4 regions of the Paenibacillus sp. 276b genome follow, and region 4 is predicted to be linked to each of the others. Evidence: a T-box and tRNA genes for the amino acid it is inferred to sense, from the RefSeq annotation. Region 4 holds a T-box; the other regions hold tRNA genes.
The links. A T-box is a leader RNA that pairs with one kind of tRNA and senses whether it is charged. The one in region 4 lies ahead of leuS (leucine--tRNA ligase), so its partner is inferred to be a tRNA-Leu.
Positions count from the first base shown of each region.

Region 1 (7,675 bases), on a different contig from region 4:
CATCGGAACCCTATCAAGCTACTTGTCTAACCGTCAACTAAAAGTCGCTGAACTCGATGCGGAAGTCATTGAGCTCAGCAGAACTTTCTTTGGATATCGTGGAGATCATGTGTTGGTTGGTGACGGTCGTGAACTATTGGAGCAGGAGGCATCAGGCTCATACCATTATATTATTGTAGATGCTTTTACGGCTGCGGGAACACCTGCACAGTTTACTTCAAGCTCATTTTTCACGATGCTAAAGGACAAATTGCATTCTGGTGGTATCGTATTGCTGAATGTATTTGGGCGTGCGGGCAATGACAGACTGGTGAATGCGATTCATACCACGTTACAGGAACACTTCGCTTATACGCGCTCATTTGCATTGCCAGCTGAAACAACGGATGAAGTCCAAAATCGTATTTTGGTCGGTTGTGACGGACCGATTTCATTTCAAACGCGTCATATGGCTGGGTTTGTAGAACAGCAGCCTGGCGAGGGATATGTTATTGTGGATTCAAATGAATCTTAATCTCAAATACAGTTAAAGATGATTTCGAAGAAAAGTGTCATATCATGTTATCAATTGTCATTAAATCGTCAATCTTACTATGTAATTATTCGAACTTCACAAACTATTTATTTCTTCTTAACAACTTTCATATAAGATAGAAGGAATATGCCTTTTCATGAAAAACCGGGGGAAGCAATAATGATCGCAAAGAATAAAACATCCAGATTAAGAAGAAAAGTAAGGGAGATCAAAAAAATCAGCCTTACCGCTCTGTTGAGTGGATTGGTCACCATTGCCGTTTTGATGACATTGACCATTATGTTTATTTCGTCTTATACATCCCAGAAGCAATCGCTGATTGATAATACGCTCTCACTTAATTATTCAAGTGCCGTGCAGATGAGCCAAACACTGGACTCGTTGTTTCAATCCATGCAGGGCAGTTTGAAGTATTCAGCCAACTATTTTCCGGATATAGACTATGCAGACGCCAAAAAACTAGATCCCACACTGGATTTGATTCGAAACAGCAGTAATTATTTCAATTCGGTTTCTCTGATAGATGAATCGGGAATAATCCGGGGTTCATCTCCTTATTTGGAAAAAAGCCTCGGACAGCCTATAACTTCTAATGCAGCGAAAAATGCGTTTAAATCGAGGTCTTCCTATATATCCGAAGCGTATCGTGCGCCTTATTCGGATCGCAGAGTCGTTTTTGTGAGTGAACCGATCTTCAGTCCATCAGGTGAATTCAAAGGTTTAATTAGTGGGAGCATCTATCTACAGGAAAATAACATTTTGAATCTGTCATTTGGCAGCCAACTGAGGACCAGTAATGGCTCTTATTTTTATATTGTGGATGCCAACGGGACGTTGTTGTTTCACCCGGATACGGAAAGAATCGGTGAAAATCTAAGCAAAAATCAAGTGGTGCAGAAATTGCTTAACGACCATACGGGCAAAGAACAATATAAGAATCTGGCGGGTGTGGATTCACTCGCAGGTTATTATAAGGTCCCGACAACAGATTGGGGAGTTGTCGTTGTATCTCCAACCCAGATGGTATACGATCAGCTGAATCAACATATTCGCATGTTGCTGCTGTACACCTCAATTCCGTTTATCATTCTGACACTTATCGTTATTCGTGTAGCGCGCAAGCTGGCCAGTCCATTTGTTTATCTTGCGGACCTGGTTAACCAGGTGGATCAGGGTAAAGTAGATCTGCCTGTAATGAAGCCGCATTGGAACAGGGAAGCGGACTTGTTAACACGAACTGTGCTGACTGCATTGGCGAATTTTCGCAAGCAGAAGGATCAACTTACTTATGATGCCAGAACGGATGTATTAACCGGAATGACCAATCGTAGAACATTTGAAGAAGTCATTCAGCAGTGGATTGATGAAGAAGTTCCGTTCTCCATTGTGGTACTGGATATTGATCGCTTCAAATCCATAAACGATACGTATGGGCATCATGCGGGGGATCAGGTTCTGAAGCATATCGCGAATATCATTAAACTGTCAGTTCGGACGCAGGATATATGTTCCCGGTTTGGCGGGGAGGAGTTTGTTGTGTTATTGCGACATACAGATTCCAAAACAGCGTATCAGATTGCCGAGCATATCCGTGTATCGGTGGAACAAAGTATATTGCCCATTGATCGTTCTGTGACCATTTCGGCAGGCATTGCCGAATATCCACTGCATTCCACAACGGCGACGGAGTTGTTCCATTTGGCGGATAATGCGTTATATCAAGCCAAGGAAGAGGGACGTAATCGGACCATTACCATTCAAACGGTCATAAAATAAGGTTTACTCATCTTTCATTTCGAAATCAAAAGAAGCTAATCCCATCTAAGAGAGGGATAGCTTCTTTTGTCTTTTGTTTAGACATCTTGTGATCTGGCCTGGACTTCATTTGTATACTGTTCTCCCCAGTCTCGCATGCTGTAAATAATCGGCTGGAGCGTTTCTCCAAACGGTGTAAGCGAATATTCCACTTTGGGTGGAACCTGAGGATAGATTTCCCTGTGAACAATTCCGCTGCTTTCCAGCTCTCTTAATTGGAGAGTTAACATCCGCTGAGTAATATCAGGGAATAACTTTCTAATCTCGTTGAATCTTAACGAGCCGGAGAATAGGTGATATAGAATCGCACCTTTCCATTTGCCTCCAATGACGCTCAGCGTGACTTCGACGGAACAGCCATAAGGCGAGGGGCACCCATCGGCCGGGTTTTTTCTCATTATAATTGCACCTCCAGTTCGTGGTGGTTATTTATAGTATCAATTTTAGTACTACAGCACATAAATGTACATATCACTCATCTATGAGCATATCACTTCTCCCTTGGATTATAAACCCCATCCCATACATCTGCATGAAGATAAAATAACAAAGAACCCCGGTTTCGTATCACGAAACACCGAGGTTCTCAGGAATGAAAGGCTTGATTAGAATAAAGTGTCCAGGGAGTAAGCTCCTGCACCCGCAAGTGCAACACCGATCAGTGATCCGAGCATAACCAGATTGTACTCGAATCCTCCGTTCAGATTCCAAAGTCCTTTACCTGCATGAACTTTTGCTATGGCAACAACCATAGGGATGATGAGCAAAATGACAGCAAAACCAGTCCACAGACCTGCTCCAAACAGGAATCCGCCGATCAACTCAATAAGGCCTCCACAGACAGCCATAACTCTTGCGGGCCTCAGACCAATCGCCCCGAAAAATTCGGCTGTTCCTGATATGCCTTCTCCACCAAACCAGCCAAACAGTTTCTTGCATGCATGACCCATCATAATGAAACCAATAACAAGTCGAATGATAAGTAATCCGGCGTCTAACATGTGCTTCTTTCCTCTTCTCTAGTTGTATAAAATGATTGGTCTTATATCGTATGAATGTCAGATCAGCGACGCCAGAATGGTATCACATAACGCCATGGTTTCAATATTATCCTTACCACTGGAATGTGGATCAGATTTGTTCTGACAGCATTCCATAAAATGAGCCATCTCCCCTACAAATCCTCGTAAGTAGAGGTCGCGATAAGCGCCTGACATAGGAGAGCCGGAGGGAGTGAAAACAGTATCCTGCTCCTCAAGGGATTTCCAGGGAAGGTTATCCCCTGTACGAGATTGATGAACCGTAAGTGTATTAATCTCATCTGCTAACGCAAATCCGTCGTCAAAGGTGACTAGTACACTTTCGCTTTCGCGTGACCATGCACTCATGCCAACAAAGTAGGCACTGCCCACCACACCATGATCAAATTTCAGGGAAATGCCCTGGTTAATATGTTGTCCGTCCTTAACCGTTGTGCCTGTGACCTGTACGGCTTCCCCGAACAGAAAACGCATCAGATCGACCATATGAATGGCAGCGAGCTTCATGAATTGTTCCTCATCCTTGCAGAATGGTGTGCTATCTACAGCAAATTTCATTTGGAAAGAACGTGCTCTCCCCAATGATCCACCATCAATCAGTTCCTTGAGTTTCATGTAGACCGGCGCATATCGTTTCATGAATCCAACCATAACAACCACACCGGCCTTTTGGGCAGCTTCAGCCACAGCAGCAGCTTCGGCAGCGTTCCATCCGAGGGGTTTATCCACGTATACATTTTTGCCAGCCCGGATGCATTCAAGGGCAAGTGCTGTCTGATCCTCTGGTTGCGCCACAACAACGACGCCGTCACAGTCTTCATTCTGCAGCATCAGCTGAGTATTGTCATAGGCTTTCCCGCTGCTCCCAAAACGAAGGAGAGCTGCCTCGGACCGTTCAATACTGCGAGTGGCGATGGCCTGAATATCTGCTCCTGCTTCAATAGCAGAAGGATATATATTCGTGGATGCATGGAATCCTGCACCGATAAAACAAAGTTTCGCTTTTTTCATGTGAACCTCTCCTTTAAATGCAGATCACCAATCACACTGATTAGATTTTGTAGCTTAAATGCTTCAGCATCTGTCCGGCAATGGTGTTGTTAACGCTATGAGGAACCGGCTGTGGTCCGAGGGTGAGATGTTGGCGTTGCTGTACAAGATATAGGAGGGAGGCGGCTTGCAGGGACAAGCCTAGATCCATCGTTTCGGCAGGGTTGCCGCTGCCACCAGCCAGGTTCAGCATCTCGCCTTGAGTAAGTAGCATGAGTCGACGTCCGTTGGTTAATGTAAATTGTTCGATATCCGCTGTCAGTTGTTCCGTATGCTCCGCCTCCTGACGGAGACTTTCCAGATCCATCTCCCAAGAAAAATGTCCGGCATTGGCGAGGATCGTTCCATCATTCATTTGATTAAAATGTTCCTTCAGAATGGCGTTAGGACGGCCAGTGACAGTAATGTACACTTGGGCAAATGCAAATGTATCCTCCAATCGTGCCACTCTGAACCCATCCAGCGCCGCTTCCAGACCGGCAATCGGATCGGTTTCAACAACGACGACCTGACTGCCCAGATTCCGCAAATATCTGGCGATGCCTCGTCCACAGGTTCCATAACCTACGATGACGAAACGACGTGTAGGCAGAATCAGGTTTGTAGTACGCATGAAACCTTCAATAATGGTCTGTCCGACACCATGTTCATTTTCCATGATTCGTTTGAGTGGACTATCATTAATAACAATGATGGGGAAAGGAATGTTCTCATCCGTCTCTTCACGCAGAAGATTGGCCCCGGTCGTTGTCTCCTCCGTACCACCAATAAGAGAGTTAGTATCATACTGTTGAATGAAGGTACGCGCCAGATCAGCTCCATTATCCATGAGGAGATGGGGTTGGTGACCAAGTACACTTTGGATATTTTGCAGGTGCTCATTGCGCCTGTCCGCACGTTGACCATATACCGTGATGCCTTCTTCTTGCAGAGCTGCTGCGACGGCGTCTTTGGTTGTACCCGGGCTGCCAGTCAATACAACGTTGGCTCCACCTGCTTGGAGTGTGCGGCATAATACAGCTGTTTTAGGTTCTACATGAATACATATACCGATGGTTAAACCAGCAAAAGGCAGCTCTTTGGCAAAATGGGATTTCAATTCCCCGAGCAGGGGCATATGCATTTCCGTCCAGTGAATGCTGCGTTTTCCTTCTTCAATACGTTCATGTGTTGTGTTCTTGATCGTCATGCAAAACTCCCCTTTTCTATGCAAGGTATAGCTTGTCCAACAGGACACTTGATCTGCTTAATGTCTACGATAGGGAGTTTGATGGGGTTAAAAAAGGACATATGTCCTATTCATTGCAGCTTGGAAAAAAGGTATTGCAAACTTATTTCAGAGCATGTATACTCTTAATTACGGTAAAACAAGAAATTGCTTGACCGGAGTACTTTTCATCCATGATGAGAAGATACATATTATGCGGTCGTGGCGGAATTGGCAGACGCGCACGGTTCAGGTCCGTGTGGGCTAACCCCCGTGGAGGTTCGAGTCCTCTCGACCGCATCGAAGAAAAAAGCTCGCAAAATTGCTCTAAAGGCAATTCGCGAGCTTTTTTTGTTTTTTTTATTTATTGAAAATGAATTGTTGCACACATAGGCCTGCAATCGCTCCAGCAATACCAAAGAGCGCAACACTTGCCATCACCTCATATGCCTGGAAGCGAAACAAAAAGGCGATGCCGCTGCCAAATGTCGTTCCTGCGAGAAATCCGAGAGAAATTCCTATTTCTTTGGTTAATTTCATAGGTTCACCTGCTTGGGAATGTGAGTTTGGGGTTTGCAAATTTTTAATACAGGAAGTAAAGTGTGATCAGGAAAATACTCACATTTTATTTCCTTTTTTCATTTTGTGGTTTTAACCATGTAATTATGCATGATATTTCTTAAGGGAGGTTAAAAACGGATGAATATGAACAAGCGAATTGCCGTATGGAACGAAGAAGCGCAAAATTGTACTTGTGGGCATGATCATCGGTTGGTGCAAATGCAGGTCTATCTGGAGCATGGAGCTATTCAGCGGTTACCTGGCTATTTGTCCGAGCAAGGGTACAGACATGTAACAGTGGTATATGATCGATTTACAGGTCCGGCAGCGGGACACGAGGTGGTAAAGAACATCCGAGAAGCGGGCGTTCATGTGGATGAGATATGCATGCCAGAGAACAAAGCAGGCGACGTGATCGCCGATGAGGGTGGGATTGTGCAGGTACTGCTCGGTGTGAAACAAGAAAGTCAGGCGATCATTGCTGCTGGTTCAGGGACCATTCATGATCTGGTGCGATTTGTTTGCTCCAAAATGAACAAGCCCTTTCTGTCAGTGCCTACAGCAGCTTCGGTTGACGGATTTACCTCAGCGGGTGCACCTCTTATTGTAAGCGGCGTCAAACAGACTTTCCAGGCGGTACCGCCTAAAGCTATTTTTGCGGACATCGATATTTTGGAGCAAGCCCCTCAAGAGATGAATGCTGCCGGATTCGGAGATATGCTTGGTAAATATACATCACTTGCGGACTGGGTGGTTTCCAGGGATCTGGGTGGAGAACCGTTCTGCCCCGTAGCTTATCGCATGACAGAAGAAGCACTAACGACCTGTGTGGAGCATGTACAAGGTATCGCTGAAGGACGGGCCGATGGTATGAGTGTATTGATGGATGCGCTGATTGCTTCCGGCATTTCTATGCTAATCATTGATCATTCCCGCCCGGCATCTGGTGGAGAACATCATCTGTCTCATCGGTGGGAGATGGATCTGATGGAGTCAGGGCACAAGCCTGTTTTGCATGGTGCCAAGGTGGGAGTGGCCTGTGTACTGCTTACCATAAAATACAAAGATCTTGCACAAAAATCCGACGAGCCGGTATTCCATGTATACAATAATCTGCCGGATGCATCTCAGCTTATAGCTTGGCTTGAGCAAGTTGGGGGACCTACAACGACTGAACAACTAGGTGTATCCATGGAGATGGTGGAACATGCTTCCAACACAGCTCATTTGCTTCGTGATCGTTATACGGGACTGAAATATATCAACGAGATTCTAAACGTGGGTTCGAAATAAGGATGGGAAAAATAATATGAACAAGTGTTATCTTATGGATTTAGTTGTACGTACAAATTATGAGCGAATCCTGTAATGTACGAGACAAGGAAGTGTTGTTGTTTACGCTAGAGGTGCTTGTGCTTAATTCGATAGCAACAAATCACATGAATTTTTGGGAAACACAGTCATACA
Region 1 covers NZ_FNRR01000001.1:18,623-26,297, forward strand. Annotated here, with positions in the region: gene BLV50_RS00090 (spermidine synthase) at 1-514, shown strand, start outside; gene BLV50_RS00095 (sensor domain-containing diguanylate cyclase) at 695-2,311, shown strand; gene BLV50_RS00100 (winged helix-turn-helix transcriptional regulator) at 2,389-2,748, opposite strand; gene BLV50_RS00105 (DoxX family protein) at 2,956-3,351, opposite strand; gene BLV50_RS00110 (Gfo/Idh/MocA family protein) at 3,409-4,401, opposite strand; gene BLV50_RS00115 (adenosylhomocysteinase) at 4,442-5,629, opposite strand; tRNA gene BLV50_RS00120 (tRNA-Leu) at 5,864-5,947, shown strand; gene BLV50_RS00125 (hypothetical protein) at 6,008-6,187, opposite strand; gene BLV50_RS00130 (sn-glycerol-1-phosphate dehydrogenase) at 6,347-7,501, shown strand.
Region 1: it has a tRNA-Leu gene. The T-box ahead of leuS (leucine--tRNA ligase) is inferred to sense a tRNA for this amino acid. The anticodon was not compared.

Region 2 (7,675 bases), on a different contig from region 4:
TATGTAAAGGCTCCTTTCCCTGATGAATACATATCCGTGCAGTCCACATAACGAACTGCCACCTGCGTGAGCCGTATCCTACGACTCATAGACTATCCACCATTTTAACATAACCGGGGACAGCAGACCAGAAGTGTACATCAGGGGATAGGGTTGCCTCTATAACTAACGTTACTTCAGACCGAGCATGGAATATCTATCGTTGTAAATTGATGCGCTCTGAATCTGTACAACAGAGTTAAAGCAATCCAGTACCTTGTTTATAGATAACTTAATCAGACTTGAACGGGTACGCCCTCATCTTTATTGACCAATAGAGTGCTTATTCTTCTGAGTCCCTCTTCAAGAACCGAACGCGGACATGCCAAGTTTAGACGGATACACCCGCCTCCATTAGCTACAAACATATGTCCATCTTCAAGTAATACCCCCGCTTGTTCAGCGAAAAATAAAGGCAGGTTTACATTTGCAGGGACGTATGCCGTAATATCAATCCATGCCAGATACGTAGCTTCCGGAATATGAAATACCGCCTGTGGCAGATAACGCTTCACATATTGATCCACAAAGGCAAAATTGTCATCAAGATACGTTTTCAACTGTTTCAGCCATTCGTCGCCATGTTCGTAAGCCGCTTGAGTCGCTGCAATGCTCAGCGGATTTTTGAACCCATAATGCCGTTTCTGCCAGATCGTTCGGAGTCCTTCATTTGCAATAATCACATTGGAGAACATTAGGCCCGCCATATTGAACGTTTTGCTTGGAGACATACAGGTAATGATTCGATCCGTATCCGGGAACAGCTTGGCAAGAGGCGTATGCTTCTTACCTGTACGCAGCAAGTCACAGTGAATTTCATCCGAGATTACCCACACGTTATGGCTCAGACAGATCTCACCCACACGTTGTAACTCTTCTGTTGTCCATACGCGTCCAGACGGATTATGCGGATTGCAAAAAATACATAACGTAACTTGTTCATTACTGGCTTTGGCTTCAAAATCTGTAAAGTCTATTGAATAATGTCCCTGCTCGTTGATCAAATCTGAGCAAACTAGTTCAATATGATTATGCTCCGCAGCCGATTTAAAATAACCATAGGAGGGCGTCACAATCAGCACCTTCTCATTCGGTTTGCAAATATATTCAACTAATTCATATAGAGCAGGAATGATCCCATGTGATGTCTCCAGATGCTCCTTGGGAAAGGACCAGTCATAGTATCTGTTCATCCAGTTGGAGACAGCTTCGTAGTATGCCGGATCGAACACCTGGGAGTACCCCATAATTTTCCGGTCCAAACGCTCCTTAACTGCTTCCCGTATTTCGGGAGGTGTGGCAAACTCCATATCTGCAATCCACATGCGAATAAATTCTTCATCCTTAAATGGAAATTTCATATCTTCTGTTGCATTAAAAATATATTGACGGAAACCATCCGTATTCATGGCATTGGTTCCTGTGCGATCAATAATCTCATCGAAATCATACTTCATAGCCTTCTGCGCCTCTTTCTCTCTGTTCTCCATCCTGGGATGAGGTTCTGTTAGACACATTATTTCATGGCTTAGAAGTTACATCAAACGCAATAGAATCTATTCAGAAGAAACAAATCCATCTTAATGTTTCGTCATAATAGGTATTTTCATGAAAAAAGTGTTATATTTTTCGTATAGATTGATTTTACCAAGGGGTTTCACCTTTTCTCATATTCTTAAGAAACTTAACAGAAGGAGATCCGATATGAACACCATCAACAAAGAAGTGGGCAAGAAAATCCGTAATTTTCGCAAATGGAAAGGGTTAACGGTCCAGCAGCTGGCGGATCAGATTCACAAAAGTAAAGCTACTCTGTCCAAATATGAGAGCGGTGATATTACACTTGATGTGGTTACGCTGCATCAAATTGCTGATTCATTGAACATTCAGGTGGAGCAGCTGCTGTATATTGAACCCAAGCAAGCCTCTCCTCTTATGAATACGGTACCGTCCAGCTTTTTCAAAAATTCCACGCGGTTTTATTCGTATTTTTATGACGGGCGCAACAACAGCCTCATTCGTTGTGTCATTGACATGATGGCACAGTCGGACGCGAATCGTTATCGAACCGTGATGTATATGAACGTCAAGAATTTTGAGAATTATCAGGAATGCGAAAATATGTATTGGGGCCACACCGAGCATTACGACACACTCACCACGCTGATTCTGAAAAATCAGGCTACACCGCTGGAGAATCTGTATATTAACATTTTGGCATCTTTTCAGGAATCCGAGAAAAAGTGGGGTTTGATGGCAGGTGTATCCTTCCGTCCCTTTATGCCCATCGCTTTAAAAATGCTATTCTCTCGAACACCCTTGCCTGAGAATCAGGAGTTATATAACGAGCTAAAAATGTCTAAAGAAGATCTGCGTACGTTAAAGATCTATAATATGCTCGCCGTCACCTAAATTTTCAACAGATGCTGATGGATCAGATTGATTGATTGGGAAATAACCCCTATATAACAAGAAAAGGGCGGCAGTTATAAGCTATTACAGCTCATAAAAGCGCCCTTTGGGATCAGATGTTTATTACTTCACACTTCGACTTTGATATATTATTCGATTAATTCTTGATCAAATCAAGGGTTTCGTCAAATAATTGCTTCTGGTCTTCAATCTTGTTTTCATTACCGATAACACAGCGTTGCTGCTGTTCCAATATAGCGGATACCACTTCGGCAAAACCTATAATGTCACTTTCTGTTGTGCTTAGCACTTCATCCCGTTCTTTCTGAAGATCGGCTTCGGTGACATTAGACAGATAACATTCCAGAGAGAATGATCCTTCGCCATAAGGGGTCCTTGGTGTATCGAGGTCCTGGATGGCGCCAATGATATATCTTGTCATTTCCCGTTTATCTGCTTTGAAATCCTTCAGGTATTGCGGCATCTCTTCATAAACTTTGTATGTTTTTTCGAGATTCGGGTCGCGGTACGATGCTACATAGCTATCTCCATTACGTCTGAAGCCTGACATGCAGCCGTATGCTCCGCCTTTGGCCCTGATATTGTTCCACAAATAATCCAGAGAAAGAATCCCCTGCAAGACACGCAGCGAGCCGGTATACGAATACCCTTTATCGATAAAATTACCTGTTTGAACGACATATTGGACTTCAGATGGAGATCTGAATCCTTCTTTATGATGTACAGGTGTAAATGCCTCTTTTTCTTTGGCAACATCTTGGGTGAACAGCTTCGCTTTCAAATCGGATACCTGTTTCTCCAAGCCTGCATATCCCTGATCATCCGCAGTGTAACTCACCAGCAAGTTTTCCGGTCTGAAAATAAAGCTAGTCAACGATTGAAGGCTGGTCGACAGTTCTTCTTTTCTAGCCTCAAAGTTCGCCTGAAGCTCCTCAAGCCACTGGTAAAAGGCGATGCCACTAACCGCTTCCCTGAAGTCTGCGACAGCCGAGTGTTTAGAGGTCGAACGGCCAATTCCCGCTGAATGCCCTCCGCTGATCAGATTGCGCTGCAAGTTGCCTTTCAACTGGGCAATAATTTCGTATAAACGCTTCGAATCATCAAATTTGGACGTAAACACAATTTCCTTGATCATGTCAAAAGCAAATCCAAGTTTGTCATAGAGTACTTTGGCGTTGAATTCATACGTAGCCTTGAAATCACGGTGCTCATGCGCGTTCGCATACGTACCGATGCCACTATGAATTCCCCCGGAATGAATGTGAATCTCATTCGACAATTCATTAAATGAGAAATTCTGAGTGTCGACGTAACCGAGCACACTTTTCAGCAATCCAACATACGGCAGCAAACGCCGTGGGACTTCCTTAATATCGAACAACAGTCTCAGATAACCGATCCCATTCGTATAGATATTATGGTGCAGTACCGTTGTACCTTCGACCTGATTTACCGTCTGATACAGCGTCGATGCTTTCGGTTCAATATCCTCTATCGACAACGTCGGAATGACCTGCTGTTGTTCCTTGGTTGATGGTGCATTCTGGTACTCGGCGAGAGCCTCGGTTCTCTGAATGAGTTGCTGAATCTCTTCCTGACTCAGTCCAGCCTGAACTGATTTCAGATGTGCTTTCAGCGCCTCCTCTTTGCGTGCGTTCAATCCTTTATCCGGCGTGACAGCAACGAAAGAAGTATGTGTATTTTGCAGTAAATACGTCTCAATCAACTTCTCAAAGTAACCCTCGGTCATCTTCGTTCTGAGCTCGGCGAATACGTCATTCGCTTCCAAATGAGTAAATGGCGCTTCGACATCATACAGCCAGCTTTGCAATGAGGAGAAACCGTAGATTAATCCTTTGGGCATTCTTCCATAATCCGCTTCACGGTGGTTGAACTCATAGGAATTGATACCTGCGAGCAGCGCTTTTGGATCAAAGCCTTCCTTCACAACACGCTCAAGCACCTCTTTTACCGTCCCCAGAAAATCTTCTTTGCTTGCCAGATTGCTCTTCTTCAATCCAACGGTGAACACAGGCTGATACAGGCTGTCATCATACGTACCATATACATCCTTTGCAATGCCCTTATCCAGCAAGGCCTGCTTCAGAACCGCTCCTGGAGCGTTAAGCAGTGCATACAGCAAAATTTGAAACGAGATGTTCAATTCCTTGTCCAGACTTGTTCCAATGACCGCATTATAGGTCAAGAAGCTGTTATCCACTTCTGATTCGGTACTTCCGGCAGAATATGTCTTGACTGCGTCCACTCTTTCTCCGAATGCAGGTTGAAGCTGAATGGCAGAATCAATCTCAATTCGATCATATTCACTCAGATAGTTCTCATCTAACCACTGCAATTTCTCTTCCATATCCATATCCCCATACAAATAAATGAAGCTGTTGGACGGATGATAGTATCTGGAGTGGAAATCCAGCAAGCCTTGATAAGTCAGATCGGGAATGGCATCGGGAAATCCGCCTGATTCACAGGAATATGTAGTATCCGGGAAAAGTGAATTCAGAACTTCCCTGCGTACAATCCGTTCCGGTGAAGAAAAAGCACCCTTCATCTCGTTATATACAACGCCGTTATAGGTTAACTCATCTTCAGCTGAGGTCAGGTTGTAATTCCAACCCTCCTGTAGAAATATTTTTTCATTATTATAAATATTTGTGTGGAGTACCGCATCCAGATAAATATCCATCAGGTTATGGAAGTCATGATCATTCCGACTTGCAATCGGATAGATCGTTTTATCTGGATATGTCATCGCATTCAGAAATGTATTAAGAGAACCCTTCAGCAACTCAACAAAGGAATCCTTGGCCGGAAATTTCTTGGAGCCACACAGTACGGAATGTTCCAGAATGTGAGCTACACCTGTATTGTCTTCCGGAGGAGTACGGAAACCGATACTGAACACTTTATTATCATCCTGATTAGATAAGAGTACAATTTTGGCTCCGGATTTCTGATGTTCCAGGAGATACGCATCTGACTTCAACTCTTCGATTCTGCGTTCCTGCAGCACCTTATAGGGCTTAAGCTGTTTCAACATGGGTCGAGTCCTCCGTCCATAAAATTGTTTAGTTTGATATGCAACCTTGAGTTCTTCAAGTTCAAAGTTAAAGGTAATTTATGCCTACGGATAGTATACACTATCGTTGCATGTCTTCCTAACGGGCAGCACCACAGATGTCATCTGATATGTATTATCGTTTTTTAATGTTTATGAACTGAATGGTACAGCAGAAAATCATAAAAATTAAAATTTCCAAACAAAAAAAATCGCATGAACAACTTGTTTAACAAGTGTCATGCGATCTTTTCTTAAGATGCCGAGGACCGGGATCGAACCGGTACGGTAGTCACCTACCGCAGGATTTTAAGTCCTGTGCGTCTGCCAATTCCGCCACCCCGGCATGGGTATGTATTTCTTGGCGACAAGAAATATCTTACCATGAAATTTATAGCTTTGCAATACCTTAATATAAAATTATCCAAAAAAATGAAACAGGCACTGCCAGCGTTAGCGAGCAGTGCCTAGAAAGTTCGAGTTGCGGTCCCGAACTTTCTTTAAACCATCTATATTAAGGGAGGTGTGAAATAAGAATACCTCCCCAACATTAAAGAAACCTAAAATCAGGCTTAAATTAAACTAAAAAAGAAGAATAGGTGCAATTCGGGCTGCCTCTTCCTCGCTGCATTCCACAACCACCAGGATATGCCCCTGCACCAGCCAATCTTCATAGTAATTAGCATCTTCTTCAGAGACCCCTGCTTCTGTTAAGGTAAGCACCAGATCATCCGTCTCATTTCCAATCTCGTTGCCTGCAAGTTTGCGTACCGCTTTTCCGATGGACATCGTCTGATCCATCCGCTTGCCCAGACCAGCAAGCACCCCTTTAAGCACGCCTAGTGCACCGTCTGTTCCTGCGCCCTTCAGAGGCATAGGCAAACCAGTCTTCTCGCTTACCACTTCGAGATTAACCTGTTCTTTGGCTACCGCACCCAAATATTTATCTGCTATACCTTCCTCTTTCAATTTATTTAACTTGATAATGGCTTCATTCTCCGTGCGTACGAGTCCGATAAGCAATTGTGTCATTATACTTCCCCCTCCTTTTACCCTTATATAACCCTGGTTGCTTCTTCAAAAACGGATATCACATAATAAGTCCTTTCACCTATGTAAAATTTAATTTCTGATCTGGAAATCTATACCTAGTTCTGATAGACTAGATAAAGAAGACAAATTAACCATTGAAATTATTGACATATCGAATTACTATTCCATAACCAGGAGCAATGACATATGAAAAAAGAGGTAGAAATTGCCATTCGACGCAAACAACAAATCATCGTTCGTAATACAAGTGGACAAACGGTAACTGGATTTCCGGAACGTACAGCCGACGCTTCCATTCTTTCCTTACGGACCGTCCACGGAAGCCTGTGGATTCCATTCGACGAAGTAGAACAAGTCACACGTCTGTTAAGCATTCGCTCTCATCATTTAAGTGGAATGCAGTTGTGTACGGCTGATCTGTAAACAGGGAACAAGTACTTCATGTATTTATACGTGAACTAGACGTGTTTATTTCGCCCTTCATAAAATAAAACCAGACGTATCGTGAAGTGACCCCTTAAAGTTAGACAAATATTTTTATGCAACCTGTATGGCATGAATTCGGTATTGTACCGGGCTCATGCCTTTTAATTTTGACTTAATGCGTTTGTGATTGTAGTAATCGATGTATTGTGCTAGTTCTTGCTTGAAGTCATCTAGACTTTCAAACTCATTAAGATAGAGAAATTCTGACTTCATAATGCCAAAGAAGTTCTCCATTACTGCGTTATCGTAACAATTTCCTTTGCGTGACATGCTCTGGATAATCGCCCGTTCCTTCAAAGCATGTTGATACTGCTTCATCTGGTAGTGCCAGCCTTGATCCGAATGCAGGAGGAGCTCATCCTCGTTGGATAAGCGTTTAAAAGCTTTATTTAGCATGTCGGAGACTAATGAATAAGTAGGGCGAGATCCTACTGTGTACGTGATAATTTCACCGTTAAATAAGTCCAGAACAGGTGATAAATAAAGCTTTTCTCCAAACAACTTAAATTCCGTAATATCGGTAACCCATTTCTCATTTGGTTTTTCTGCTTGAAAGTTACGATCCAGTACGTTTGGTGCAATGTTACC
Region 2 covers NZ_FNRR01000007.1:283,940-291,614, forward strand. Annotated here, with positions in the region: gene ung (uracil-DNA glycosylase) at 1-1, opposite strand, end outside; gene BLV50_RS26870 (MalY/PatB family protein) at 276-1,496, opposite strand; gene BLV50_RS26875 (helix-turn-helix domain-containing protein) at 1,744-2,451, shown strand; gene BLV50_RS26880 (insulinase family protein) at 2,609-5,530, opposite strand; tRNA gene BLV50_RS26885 (tRNA-Leu) at 5,809-5,894, opposite strand; gene BLV50_RS26890 (general stress protein) at 6,131-6,580, opposite strand; gene BLV50_RS26895 (hypothetical protein) at 6,788-7,024, shown strand; partial or broken gene BLV50_RS26900 (IS3 family transposase) at 7,139-7,675, opposite strand, start outside.
Region 2: it has a tRNA-Leu gene. The T-box ahead of leuS (leucine--tRNA ligase) is inferred to sense a tRNA for this amino acid. The anticodon was not compared.

Region 3 (7,675 bases), on a different contig from region 4:
TAATTGCATCGACAATCCGTTTGGCCTCTTCAAGTTCCCCTGCACGGATCGTGCCAATCAGTCGCTGCTCCGAATCCAGCGGGTAATAATACGTTGTATTTTCGGTTTGGGCTTCGTTGTTCCACATCATGCCTTTTTTATTCATGTAGACTGCATACTCCAGCGCCTGATTGGCCTGATCAAAGGAAAGGCTGACCTCTGTCAACGATGTGAAGAGATTTCCGAATCCTGACTGGATGGTGATCCTGTATTCATTGAACACATACTGTGCCAGATTCTCCATGATATGCGTGATATCTTCCTTTTCACGATCCAATTCGGAGTCGGTTTCCTTGGAAAAGAACAGGATGACCACTTTATCCGAACCCATATCGGTCATCAGGACATCCACGTCCAGTTCAGCCAAAGCCTGCTTCAACAGTAATCGGGAGGCATTCAGTTCATTCAGGATCTCGACGCTGTCCATACTGGCATAACCCTTAATCTGGACAATTCCAGCATATCCCGTGCCTTGATACAAATTAATATCTGCCTGTTCGGCAGCGGAAAGAATCTCATCCCGCGATTTGAATTCGCCGGAGATCAGCCGCTTCAGGAAGGCATCCCTGACCAGTGGGAGCTGGCGATTTAATTCGGATTCAAGCAGCTTGTTCTTGGTGAGCATAGCAGCGATATTTCCACTCAAAAAGTCAAATTCATTTTTGGGAGCCGATTCATCCTTCCCAAACTGCTCTTTCATTACACTTAACAGTCGATTGATTGGAACGCTGTTGCGATAAGCCAGCACAAGTCCAACAATCAGTCCGATGAGCAGTGTGCCGCCCGTAATCAGCATCGTCATCCCCTTGATCCTGTTTGCATTCTCCATCAGGACATGACGGGGAATACCCGCCTGGTATACCCATCCGTTCTTATCAGATCTTGTAGTGATCACGAGATCATCCCCATAGAACTGGCTGACTCTGCTTGGGTCAAAATGAGAGTCCGAGGCCATTTTCACCATCTCGGGCTCAGAGCTCCCTTGCAGCGCAATGGTATTGCCCTCCGCATCGCTGATATGAACCCAGCCACCGTATCGGTCATTCAGGCTGGACAACAGACTAAGAATCATTTTCTCGTCAATGATTACAACGGCGACAGCCGGTGAAGAATCATTGAAGCTGTCCAGAGGCAATGACTGCATATATGTGATTACCGAAGTCTGCTTCCCCCTACTAACATAGGAACTAAGCGGTTTAATCTCACTCCGGTGGGTCTTCCGCAACACGTCCTTCATCCATTCTTCCAACGAAAGATCGTTATAACGAAAATCAGTATAATAGTGATTCGGTCTGTAAGAAGAGCCCGGGGTCAAAATTAGATTGTAATTCGCAAGATAAATATAATAATTTTGCAGAAAATCATTGGTCTGTCCAAAGGTCAACACATTCTCCATCGTTCTCCATATTCCATATACGTTGGTTTCGTTGTCCCTTTCATTCATCAGAACGTTCAGTTCCTGATTAACTGCAAGCTGTCGGGTGAAGCCCTCTACTTCCGCCATGCGGCCCTCCAATATTTCCTGGCTTTTCTGGAGTTGGGTAACACTATTCTCAATGGAAATGGACTGTGTTACGGAGATGGAAGTTAGATAAGACATATAACCGCCAATGCTGGGTATAACCAAAATGATCACGTAGGAAATTAAAAATTTACGAAAAACATTGGAATATTTAATGGGTAACCCTCCTCCCCCTCCTTGAGGTATTGGTAGCGTTATCAAAGATAATAATATTTTCCGGGTTAGTCAATTGTTTTATCTCATTCTTCAATCGTGTTTCATTCGGGAATGAATAAAAGGCAACGATAAAAAGACGATTATCATTGCTTTTTTTAACATTTCCGAAGTTCTTTGGTTTGAGATGATAACTCCTTATCATTCAGAAAAAAGGGGCCGAGATGGCCCCCCAATCCTAGTTTACATCATTTCTTCTTTGGTTCTTCCACCTCTGATCGGGCTTTTACAACCTGATCGACGGATGCTGCTTCAACATCGCCAAAGGCCCAGTGTGTGGAAGGAACATCCTTCCACTGTGGCTGCGAAACGTTCGTGAGCGGTGCTCTGCCCAAAGCTCTGTTGATTGCTACAACGGCTTCCGCTCTTGTCAATAAAGCATTCGGGCGAAAAGTTCCATCTTTATAGCCTTTCAGAATGCCTGCGCTTTGCGCTTTCAAAATGGCTTCCTTGGCCCAGTGGCTGCTGATATCAGAAAATCCATCGCCTGAATTCTCGGAATCCGGACCGAGAAGGGCTACGAGAGTGGCCATCTCCGCACGAGTCAATGACTGATTTGGCTTAAACGTTCCATCCTTATAACCACTCATCAGCCCTATCTTGCTTACCTTAGCAATGGCGTCGGCTCCCCAATATTCAGATTTAACGTCACTGAATGCAATAGCAGATCCTGTGCCTTCTTTCTCAGATACCATTGCGAGTATGGTTGCCATTTCTGCACGGGTGAGTTTGTTATCCGGCTTGAACAACCCGCCCGGATAACCTTGAATATACTTTTTATACGGAATATCCTGACCACCCTCCGTTTCTGTTGTCTTGTCTGTAGTTCCGGATTCAGGAGCCGGCGCAGGCACAGAAGTGTCTGAAGGCTGGACGACTGGAGTCGATGGTCCACTTGGATTGGATGGACCACCTGGATTCGACGGATTCGTTGGTTCACCGTTTCCAGTAGGGACAGTAAATTTCAGTTGATCGGCCAGCATGAGCTCACCGGATTTCTTCACAGCTTTGAGTGTATGCTGGCCTTTTGCCAGTCCTGAAATGCTGTAAATCTCCTGCTGAATCTGCCGGCTTGGACTGTAGGCGTTCACGGTCTGCACCAGCTGTCCGTCTACATAAATGTCCACTTCGCCCTGTTCTGGTCCAGTCGGTGTAATCATACTTATTCCAGTGCCCTTGAAGGTGTATTCGAAAGAATCCCCGTCCACCACCGTGGAATGCACATCATTGAGATAATCACCGCCGAAGGCAAAGCTGAGGTTCAGCGTCCCCACTGACTGCGCAGCAAGATACGATTTTTTCAGTGTAACTCGGTTCCCTGCAACTGTATAATCGGACCCCGGAACCAGATCAAGTGATCCGTTAGTAATACCACTGAAGCTTTCCACCTGTTGCAGCAGCGTCACATCAATGTCTGTCTGAGCGGAAGCTGACTTGTCGAAATCCGCGGTTACCGGATTAATTAGATTCGGAAGCTCAACTTTGAGCATATCGAGCAGCATATACTCCCCCGATTTCTTCACTGCCTTGAGCGTGTGCTGCCCATCCGGCAGCCCCGATATGCTGTACAGGTTCTGCTGTGCCAGCCGACCGTTACGATGGGCGCTGACTGTTTCCTTGAATTGGTCGTCAACATAGATATCCATGTCTCCCTGTGACTGGTCAACCTCCGTAAATAACTGGATCCCCGTTCCCTTGAAGGTGTATTCAAAAGAATCATCGTTTTTTTCGGTATACTGCACATCGTCCTTATAGTCACCCAAACCTCTGCCAGTGCTTCGTGACCAGGAGCCGTTGTACTTGATTGCCGGATCGTCGTTATTGATCATTATAAATCGAATGCCCGTAGTATCGCTGATCCTTATTGCCAAAGACTGGGGATCACCCGCGCTAAAGATTACGTTTAGACTCGTTGTCCCTATAGGCAGCTGCGTGAGGTACTTCTTCCTGATAGTCAGCTTGTCATTGACCACCGTGTAGTCGTCATCACTGAGCAGCACCCCGTCATTTTCAACGCCGGTCAGCATATTGCCGTTCAAGGACAGCCTCACGGTGACATCCTTCTGTTGTTCCGTCTCCTTGTCAACGTTTGCAGAGGTCGGACTAATGGTGCTGTTCTGCCCTCCAGGAGGAATTTCCATGGTTACTCTAAGCGCATCCAGCAACATATACTGGCCCGAGCCCTTGACCACCTTCAAGGTATGTGGGCCGTTGTCCAAATCAAGCTTGCTGTACAAAACCTGCTGGACTTCCCTTTCTCCACTGGTATAGGCGTTTACAGTTTCAGGTGCTCCATTATCGAGGGTGACAATCATGTCTCCTTGGTCTTTATCCTTCTCCGTCAGCAGTTCAATGCCTGTGCCCGTGAAACTATACTCAAAATAATCGCCGTCTTTTTCAGTAAAATGCACATCGCCATTGTAATCACCGTAACTTCTGCCGGTATTGGAGTTCCATGAGCCCGTGTATTTAATACTGCTGTCATCATCATTAATGTAGACCTCATTGGTAACAGTGGCATCTTCCACGGAGATTGAATTTGCAGCATTGTCAGCTTCAGCGTCCAAGGCACCCCCTTGACTGCTATTCGCTGGACCAGTGCCAGAGGAATCCGTAATCGCTATGCTCAGATCCTGTCTCCCATCTGTCTGCTCCTTGCCCCCGTTGCGCTGCCAATCCCCGCTATAGAGCATGCCTGTATCATCGTCATTGACGGCTGATGTGCCGTTCAGTGCGGTTACTTTAAGCATCCGGGAAGCATGGGGTTCTAGCACGCCGCCACTGAATTCATGATTAAAATTCCCCAGCTCGGAATGGCTCCAGAGATCACGGACAGAAGCCGGACCGTTGAGGCCAAGATCGCTCCATTTGACTTTAACCTCCGCACTCTGGTCGCCCAAATTGAACAAGGCTACACTGTAAGTACCATCTCCGTTATTGGCATACCAAACCTGCTGCTTGGTCTCCATGGAAACCGGATGGCCTGGACGTCCGGCCTGATTGACGGCAATGACTTCGTCATTCGTAAGCAATTCCAATCCATAGCTGTCCAGCCTTGTTAAATCATCACCTGTATAAAGCGGTGCTGAAGAGATAGACCAGAAGGTCGTGGCCGTTTGCCGCTCAACCTTGGTCAGACCATCCATCGAGCCATTCCCGACATTCAGTGAATCGAAGTCGTTCCAGCCTCCGGGACCTGCATCCCGCCACCAGAGGGCAGCGATGGGGAACAAGCGGGAAATACTCGACCATTCGGTCAATCCCTTACTGCTGTCGTAAGCTTCAACGTCCCAGTCGATCCTCCAGCCGTTTGCATACTTTTTCCAGAAGTCCACGTAATTGTGATCAAGCGCCCAGGAAAGCTCAAACCAGATGTTATTTCTGTCCAGGGCTTTGGACCATGCCTCCACATCACCACGTGCATCCCGGCTCAGATTATTGATTCCCGATCCTGGCGTCACACTGTCGAATTTGACAAAGTTGATACCCCACTCGCCAAGAAGATCCGCGATGGAGTCAATATACTTCTGTGAGCAAGGGTTCGAAAAATCAATTTTGTACGTGTACGAATCCCAAGCATCCATAACAACGAGCGGTTTTACTGCAATATCTTGCATACGACATGCCCCGCCCGACCCATAAACCTCAAGATTTTTATCATAGGCGGTGATTGATAATCCCGGAATCAGATAGATTCCGATCTTCTGTCCGTTATTATGGACGTAATCAATGACCTCCTGAAATCCATTTGGATAAAGAACAGTACTCGGAATAGGACGGCCGTATTCATCTTCGTCACCGTTCCAGCCAGCATCAATATTAATGTATTCATATCCATGGGCTTGCAGCTTCTCACGCATGGCGTCCGATTGCTTCTTAATACTCTCGGCCGATGTCCAGTTACCCGGCCCGTCATATACCTGCATGCTGTAACTGCTCCAACCCATATACGGCTTTTGGGCCAGACTCTTATCTGCTGCTTGTGCCACATTACCTGTCGTTCCCATAATCCCGAACTGCACCGCCGCAATCATAAATACCATGAAACACATTGCCATCCTTTTTCCGATTCGTTTCAAATTATCCCTACCCCCTCTGAATTTGGTCATTCAAATTCCTGTTGATAGCGCTTCCACACGAGAAGAGAATAGTGGATGAGGCATTCCCAAGATAGGTACAATTCGGTATTTTACGTACAATTAACCTGAAATATAGGGGCAAACCGTCGCAGAACAAACATATTTCCATTAATGGATAAATAAACAAATGGAAACTTCATCTTTGCTCAAGCCGAGGGAATGGGTTGAAAAGAATCAGGAAAAGCAAAGATCAAAATCTGTAAACAAATAAAAAAGGTTCCGAGAGTGGCAGCAATGCCATTCTAGGAACCTTTTTCGTGTTACATATGATGCGGTCGAGAGGACTCGAACCTCCACGGGGGTTAGCCCACACGGACCTGAACCGTGCGCGTCTGCCAATTCCGCCACGACCGCGTATGTCTTATCTCCGAGAAATTATATCGCGGCGACAAGAGATAATATATCATGTGCAGGTAATTAGTGTCAACAAAAAAATATAATTTCGGTTTCAATGATAAAGCTTTTTATAAATTATATCTTTGAAGGCCAGTTGCCATACCAGGCATACCCACCTCTTCTTTCCTTATCGATATCGCTGAGTTTGTATTTCAAAACCCCATCACGTCCTACGAAGATCGGTTTATCCGTTCCAATTTCGTAAAAACGTGCCCATATTGGCGCTGCACCTGAATCAGCTACGAGTTTGCTATCTCCGTTTTCTCTGACATACTTGTATCCTGTAATTTTCACGTTGTTGAACCAGGCTTCTGCCGCTTGAATGGAAGCCTTAATTTTCGAGTTCGACGGTCTTGTTTTCAAAAACTTTACAATCGTACTGCTCTCTCCAGCACTTAGAGAAGGCACTTCATAAATCCTTGCTCCTGCAGGTTTTAGGGAGCTGGAATCATGCTGCTGTCCCCATGCAGTCAGTTTACCATTTGCTACAACCTGTGTATTGAGAATAGCATCTACACCTTTGGCAACTGATTTTTTACTGCGATCCGCAAGAGAGCTGTCGATGAATGAGAAATCACCTTTACGTGCACCTACTTCATCCAGCATGTACATGACATTAATCATGGCATCGTCGTTGAAGGTAATGTGTTTGTGATAGCCTGAGCTCTGGTATACTTGTGGCCATCCTCCATTGGAGTACTGCATATTTAACAAAAAGTTGATTCCTTTGATGGCAGCAGCCGAATATCGCGGATCATTTGTCTTTTTAAATTCCTTGGCTAATCTTCTAATTTCTGAGTATGTAGCTTTATTATCAATCGTAGATTTGGCCCACTCACCACTTGTTTCTTTGTAATCCTTCTTCCATCCCCCGTCAGGACGTTGATTCTTCAAAATATCTGAGATACTTGCTGTCGTTCCAGATGCGTCTGCAGCAGATACCTTAGCAGCAGGCTGAAATACCATTCCGACAACAGAGAAAATCATTGTACATGCCATTACCAAAGATGCAAACCTTGCTTGTGCCTTCAACATCGTTTAGAACACTCCCCAATTCATTTTCTGCAAACTGTTTTCCTTGAGCGTCTCCCCTCCTTATATTTGTTTTTAAACTCAAACTATTTCTTTTCATCCAATAAGTGGATTATACAAAAAGAATTCTATGCAAAACAATGAATTTTGTCAATAATTGCAACAATATGTAACAAATTCTTTGTCTTAACCTTTAGGTATCGTCTAATCGAAATGTGGGAAAGCCAATAAATTATCCAATTTTTCTCCATTTGAAACAGTAGTTACTTTTTTGTCATCTATTAAAACCCAATATTCGAGTTATTTCTACATAAATAGCGATAATTCCGTTAAC
Region 3 covers NZ_FNRR01000001.1:110,412-118,086, reverse strand. Annotated here, with positions in the region: gene BLV50_RS00580 (helix-turn-helix domain-containing protein) at 1-1,543, opposite strand, end outside; gene BLV50_RS00575 (X2-like carbohydrate binding domain-containing protein) at 1,963-5,853, opposite strand; tRNA gene BLV50_RS00570 (tRNA-Leu) at 6,184-6,267, opposite strand; gene pelA (pectate lyase) at 6,385-7,344, opposite strand.
Region 3: it has a tRNA-Leu gene. The T-box ahead of leuS (leucine--tRNA ligase) is inferred to sense a tRNA for this amino acid. The anticodon was not compared.

Region 4 (7,675 bases):
ATTGGTTCTAGTCACTTACTGTCATCATCGTCTCCCGCGGAGGCTGGTAATTTTCCAGCTTACGAAACGTAATACCTTTTTGCTTCATCATATTTGTTACCTTGCCTGTGTCCTTGGGATACGGGCGATGAAACACGATTTCTGTAATACCGCTATTCGCGAGCATATTAGAGCAAGTCCAGCAAGGTTCATCCGTGACATATACAGAAGAGCCTTCACGGTCAATTCGATCGGTGAACAAAAGCAAATTCTGCTCCGCATGAATAGTACGAATACAGCGTTGCTTTTTAACCATTTCCTCCTGACCGTCGGTTACCACCAGCTCATATTCTTCCGAGATCATGCATCCTGCTTCAGAGCAGTCCGGAACCCCCATGGGCGCACCGTTATAGGCTGTTCCAAGCAGTTTCTTCCCCTGAACAAGTACGGCGCCAACATGGCGGCGTGAACAGCGGGAACGGGTAGAGACCATATATGCGATGTCCATGAAATACGTATCCCAGTCTTTGCGTACGTCTGCTGTGCTCATAACCGTTTCCCTCCCACATGATGAAAGTTGAACCCATACATCGTTCTTATGTCATTTCCAATTCAACTTATATCCTAATATTTAATATTGCGTGATTACCTGATCTGTACATAAGGAGCCATTTTCTCCAGCATCTTCATTCCGATTCCTTTCACCTTGGTCAGATCGCTGACTTTGGTAAAAGGACCATGGGAATTACGATAATCAATAATGGCTTGCGCCTTTTTCTCCCCAATTCCAGGAAGGTCCATAAGCTTCGCTGCCGGAGCTGTATTGACATCAATTTTGCCATTGTCGACATCTTCATTGCTTACCAAAGCTTGGTTATTGTCTGGTGAAACAACCGCTGCCTCGGATTTCGTTTGTGTCCCATCAGTAGGAGTATCCGTTTGCTTAACTGCAACTGTCTGATCAGACACTTTCCCTGCTGCGGCATCAACCAGATTAGTCTCTACTGGGGCCTCTGTTGTTGACGATCTCTGTTCTGCATCGGAAGCCTTCGTTTGTTCCTGAACCAAAGTAGCCGACTGTACAGCAGGGGTTTCCTGCTCTATCGTCGGCTTCTCGGTGGCGAGCTGCATAGGTTCCCAGCCCGAAGGCGGCTGTTCACTTTTGCCCGACCATAATATCAGAATACATCCGACCACCGCCGCAGCAATGGTCATCCCCTTGTTCCATCTCATTTTCTTCCACACCTCTCCCTGGATTCAAAAAAATCTATTCTGAACACGGGCGGTGCTTCCGAACCGTTGGATTTGCCTGGTAAACCAAGCTGTACTATTTTCATGTCATGTGAAGCAGGTCCTGACGCATACACTAGAGGGAAAGAACTGCGCCATTACCGTAAAGCATGAAAGGAGGCCTGAACAATGAAGGTTGGATTTATCGGAACCGGCAGCATGGGCAGCCTGCTGATCTATGCCTTGATTCAATCCGGTGCACTTGAGCCACGGCAGATCGCCGCCAGCAATAGAACCCCTTCCAAAGTACGGCAGCTATCCCTACGTTACCCCGGTCTGCATGAATCACAGAGCAACCGGGAAACCGTCATCCGCAGCAATATCATCTTTTTGTGCGTGAAGCCACTTGAATTCAAACATGTCATTGACGACATCCTGCCTGTCGTGAATCCCAATCATATAATCGTCTCGATCACCAGTCCCGTGCAGCTGCGCCATCTGGAATCTTCACTTCCTTGCAAAGTCTCCAAAGTTATCCCCAGCGTTACGCACCAGGTCGGCAGCGGAGCGTCCCTGTGTATTCACGGTGAGCGAATGACTACCGAAGACCGCGCTGTGCTGGAAGGGCTGCTCAGTCATATCGGCAGACCCTATCAAGTGGATGAAGCCTGCACCCGGATCACATCCGACTTCTCCAGCTGCGGACCTGCATTCATATCGTTCTTTCTGGAGCAATGGATTGAGAGTGCCGTCAAGCTTACAGGCATCAAACGAGCCGACGCCTGCGCTCTTGCCGGCGAGATGCTCCTGGGAACAGGCAAGCTGCTCACCGAAGGAGGATACACCCCGCAAGAACTTCAGGCTCGCGTGGCTGTCCCTGGCGGCATCACCGCACAGGCACTTGCCCTGCTAAAGGTCAGTCTGAATGGGGTTTTTGACAGTCTGATCCAGACGACTCACGACAAATATGATGAAGATTTGTTGAAGCTGGATGAACTATTCAAAGCCGGTGAGATTAACCGGCAACAATATTAACGAGTTTGCCTGGAACGGCAATGACCTTGCGAATGGTCTTGCCTTCCAGTGCCTGTTTCACAGGTGCCAGTTCCATTGTAAAGTCCTGCATGCCCTGTGCGTCCAGATCCTTCGCGATCGTAGCACGGGTTACAATTTTGCCATTCACTTGAACAACAATCTCCACTTCGGCGTCCACCGTCATGGACTCATCATACTCAGGCCAAGCTACGTAAGAGATTCCACCTTCATGACCGAGACGGCTCCACAGCTCCTCTGCCATATGCGGTGCCAGCGGTGACAACAGCTGTACAAAGTTCTCCATTGCTTCACGCGGCAGCGTATCTGCTTTGTACGCATCGTTGATGAAGATCATCAACTGGCTGATCGCTGTGTTGAAACGCAGATGTTCCATATCCTCTGTAACCTTTTTGATTGTCTTGTGTGCAGTCCGCTTGAACTCATCGGTTCCACCATCTGCTGTGATCTTGTCATTAATTGCACCTGTATCTTCATTGATGAACAGACGCCATACACGTGACAGGAAGCGGTGCATGCCCTCAACCCCGTTAGCGTTCCATGGTTTTGTCGCCTCCAGAGGCCCCATGAACATTTCATACAGACGCAATGTATCTGCACCGAATTCATTGACGATCTCATCCGGGTTAATAACATTACCACGGGATTTACTCATCTTCTCATTGTTGGTTCCCAGGATCATCCCTTGGTTGACCAGTTTGTGGAACGGCTCTTTGGTATGCACCACACCCAGATCATACAGCACTTTATGCCAGAAACGAGCGTACAGCAAGTGAAGCACCGCGTGCTCTGCTCCCCCGATATACAGATCAACTGGCAGCCATTGCTGCTGTTTCTCCTGAGAGATCAGTTCCTTGTCATTGTGTGGATCAATAAAGCGCAGGTAATACCAGCAGCTACCTGCCCATTGTGGCATTGTGTTCGTCTCGCGACGTGCTTTCATTCCCGTTTCCGGATCTACGGTGTTAACCCATTCCGTAACATTCGCCAGTGGTGACTCTCCAGTGCCCGAGGGTTTAATCTGGTCAATATCCGGCAGCAGCAAAGGCAGTTGATCTTCCGGCACCGTCTTCATCGTTCCGTCTTCCAGATGCAGAATCGGGATTGGTTCACCCCAGTAACGCTGACGGCTGAACAGCCAATCGCGCAGACGATAGGTTACCTTGCCTTGCCCCTTACCATTCTCTTCCAACCAGGCAATCATCTTCGCAATCGCTTCTTCGTTGTTCAATCCGTTCAGGAAATCGGAGTTCACATGCGGTCCGTCTCCGGAATACGCTTCTTGTGTCACGTCGCCACCCTGTACAACCTCGATGATGTCCAGACCAAACTGTTTCGCAAACTCCCAGTCACGAGCGTCATGTCCCGGAACGGCCATGATCGCCCCTGTGCCGTATCCAGCCAGAACATAATCGGCGATCCAGATTGGCACCTTCGCTCCGTTTACCGGATTGATTGCATAAGTTCCTGTGAACACACCCGTTTTGTCTTTAGCCAAATCAGTACGTTCCAGATCACTCTTGCGAGCAGCCTGTTCCTGATATGCCTTGATTGCTTCACGCTGTTCAGCCGTTGTAATGACTTCAACCAGCTCATGCTCAGGTGCCAATACAGCATAACTTGCACCAAACAAAGTATCTGCACGTGTCGTAAACACTTTAATAACTTCTTCATGACCCTCAATGGCAAAAGTAACTTCCGCCCCGGTCGATTTGCCGATCCAGTTGCGCTGCATATCCTTGATACTTTCCGACCAGTCCAGCTCTTCCAAGTCTTCCAGCAAACGCTCTGCATATTCCGTAATTCTCAATACCCATTGGCGCATCGGTTTACGAACGACCGGATGTCCACCACGCTCACTCTTACCGTCGATAACTTCTTCGTTCGCCAGTACCGTTCCCAAAGCTTCGCACCAGTTCACAGGCACTTCATCTACATAAGCCAGGCCTTTATTGTACAACTGGATGAAGATCCATTGCGTCCATTTGTAATAGTCAGGGTCTGTTGTGCTGATCTCCCGATCCCAGTCATATGAGAAACCCAGTGATTTGATCTGGCGACGGAAATTGTCAATATTGCGGAATGTAATATCCCGTGGATGCTCACCAGTATCCAATGCATGCTGCTCAGCAGGCAGGCCGAAAGCGTCCCAACCCATTGGATGCAATACATTGAAACCGCGCATACGTTTGAAACGGGATACAGTATCCGTTGCCGTATATCCTTCCGGGTGACCTACGTGCAAGCCTGAGCCGGATGGATATGGAAACATATCCAGGGCATAAAACTTCGGTTTAGCGGGGTCTTCACCCGTTTTAAACGTTTTATTGTCATCCCAGTATTGCTGCCAACTTTTCTCCATGTCTTGTGGCTTATAGCCGTGTTTCGGCTGTTGATTCTCACTCATCTATTGTTCCTCCTCTTGGTTATTCGCTTTTATTGCAACAAAAAAACCTCAGCATCCCGTAGCGTTTGCAGCGCTAGGGACGAGAGGTTGAATTCCCGTGGTACCACCCTAGTTAGCGGACGATCGTGCTTCGTCATCCACTCCCTTTGGACCTGTAACGGCGGTTAACCGATGCGGATTTCCATTCCTGAACCCGAATGTAACTTCGGTCGTTTGCAAGATGGTGTAATCACCGCATTTCTCCAAGGCGAGTTCGTGAAATACTGTCAACCGACTTGCACCAACCGCCGGCTCTCTGTCATGTACAGGATTCACTACTGATCCTTATCATCGAAATATGTATACGATATGATCGGAAACATTATATAAAAAAGCAGCATTAAAGTCAATATTACACTGTCTGTTGAGTATAAGCAATGCTATGCATCAGTATACACATTAAGACGACTGGAATCGCTTGATTCCTTCTTCTAGATTATCAATCGACCACTGAATGTGTTCCTTGTTCTCGTATTGACGATACGGACACTCGATTCTCAGCGCCAGATCAAAGTACAGATCATATAAACTTCTTCTTTTTCGTTCACTATCTGTTGTAACCGCTCTTCCATATCCTTTGAGGAATCCCAGTGTATTATTAAAATGACTGAAATAGTGCTCCATGAAAGGATCTGCCCAAAGGGAACGTTCAAAATCGATAATAGCCGTGATTTTCCCCGCTTCTACAAATACATTCCCATCCCACAAATCCCAATGTACAAGCACAGGCTCTTTGACATCATCCAGCACATCCGATTTTTCTTGAATCAAACGCTCCAGTTCCTCATAACGAATCGAAAATTCCAAACCCGCTGCCTTGCTATCTGCAAGCATATCATCCATTAGGCACAGGAAAGCTTCTTTCCACGTCGTATAATGCGATTTCTTTGAGGAAAAGTAACCAAACTTCTCTCCTTTAATTTCATTGATCCGACGATTGTACGCACCCAGCTGCTGCTCTATGAATTCCTGCTCTTCTGCACTGTACTGATCTTTGACTTTGTTATACGGCGTTCCTGGCATGTACTCCATAATAAAATACTCTGCCGGAACCAGGGTGAGCGATGGATCATAGGCCAATACCCGAGGAACGGGTACATCCTGAAGTTCTGCCGCGAGTCGTAGTGCTTCAACCTCAGCAACCATGACATGCTGTTCGCAGCGCATCAGCTTAATGCCATTAGAAGGAGCTATTTTGAGTACAACCTTCTGTCCGTCGTTCTTGGTGATAAAGTAAGCGTGGTTTGCCCAGCCGTCGATCATTTCTTTGTATTCTTGGATACCTGTGTTAAAATGCTGCTGCACAATTCCGTCTAACTGTTCAGAAGTAAGCCTTGTTTTGTATGTACTTTCCATTCTGCATCCCACCCAGAATTTAATTTTTCAGGATTCTACTAATTAGAAAACGTTTTCCATCCAACTATTATGGCTTCCTTTAACCCCACTGGCAATAACTTTTATTACATATAAAAAACATTCTTATAAACAAAGAACTGCCCTTATACAAACATCATAAGGACAGTTCTTTATCTTAATCCTATTTCACGGCTACATAGAATAGACGCTGTGCGCCTTCTCCCGCCTCTTTCCACTCAAAATCAGCATATACACGTACATCTCTGAAGCCAGCCTTCGTGAGCTCCAGCTTCATCCAGTCCGGATCATACGCACGCTGAACATGAACCTCTTCAAACCGTTGGTACATATCCTTGCCGCTCTCAGCCACACGCGAAAAGATACTTAGATGATGCTCAATCTCACACCGTTCATGATCCATATCACAGGTCCAAATATACGATACGGAGCGTTCGTCCAACACAAATGGTTGCTCCTCTTCGTATCGAATAAGGGTATTCGGATGATGTACATCGAACAGGAATGTGCCCTCCGGCTTTAGCATCTCGTAAGTACGCTGAAAGGTACGAACGATATCCTCTTTTTCAAGCAGATAATTCACGCAATCACAGAACGATATCACCGAGTCCACAGGCTCCGGTACTCTCCAGTCCCGCATATCCTGCTGCACCCAGCGGACACTGCCTTCCCGATATAAGCGGTGGCCTTGAGGCGTGGCCTCCATTTTACTGCGTGCAACAGACAGCATGTCCGCTGACAGGTCAATACCTGTAACTTCAAAGCCGGAGTTCACCAGTGGGATCGTAATTGAGCCGGTTCCACAGCCCAGTTCAGCCACACTTTTCGGCATGCCATGCCGTTCCCAAGCCGTTCTCGCAAACCTTATCCAGTCCGGATAAGGCATATCCTCCATTAATTCATCGTACACATAGGCAAATTTCCGGTAAGACATGTCAGGCACCGCACTTTCAATTTCATTTTCGAATCTCTTTTGAACAAAAGAAAAAGCAGGGGCGTCCGGAGTTCACCCAGCCTTGCCCTGCCTTTACTTGTGGATTCAAGCGTATGCTTGATCCATTCTACCCGTTTGTCTACTTGTCCTCGTTCTGATCCTGAGGTACAGACTCTGTCAGATAGGTCCAGTTTTCCTTTTGAGTTACCAGACCGTCCTTCATCAGTTTGCCCAAGGCCCGTTTGAAAGCGGATTTGCTGATACCAAAGCGCTGCTTGATGATGTCCGGCGGGGTTGCATCCGAATACGGCATGCCGCCCGTAGGGCGCTCTTTCATGAAAGCAAGCAGTTTGTCTGCATCTTCGTTGCGACCAACCTCTTTGAGAGGAGACATTGCCAGATTGACACGTCCATCTTCACGGACCATAGTTACCCGGCAGTTTACCTTTTCACCCAGACGCAGCATCCGGTTACGCTCCGAGGAATGGATCATGCCAATGGCTCCAAATCCCAGCACTCCACCTTCAACAAGTACAAACGTACCCATCTGAAGTGTCTTGTACACCGTAGCTTCAACCCATTGATTAACCCATGAGGTTGGCGCATGGAAAGACAATGGTGCAAGCTCACGTTCTCCGGCCAATTTCGCACGCAAACGT
Region 4 covers NZ_FNRR01000004.1:470,118-477,792, reverse strand. Annotated here, with positions in the region: gene BLV50_RS21360 (deoxycytidylate deaminase) at 8-529, opposite strand; gene BLV50_RS21355 (ComEA family DNA-binding protein) at 625-1,212, opposite strand; gene comER (late competence protein ComER) at 1,399-2,244, shown strand; gene leuS (leucine--tRNA ligase) at 2,225-4,669, opposite strand; T-box leader at 4,742-5,009, opposite strand; gene BLV50_RS21340 (phosphotransferase family protein) at 5,108-6,064, opposite strand; gene BLV50_RS21335 (class I SAM-dependent DNA methyltransferase) at 6,246-7,016, opposite strand; gene BLV50_RS21330 (CvfB family protein) at 7,156-7,675, opposite strand, start outside.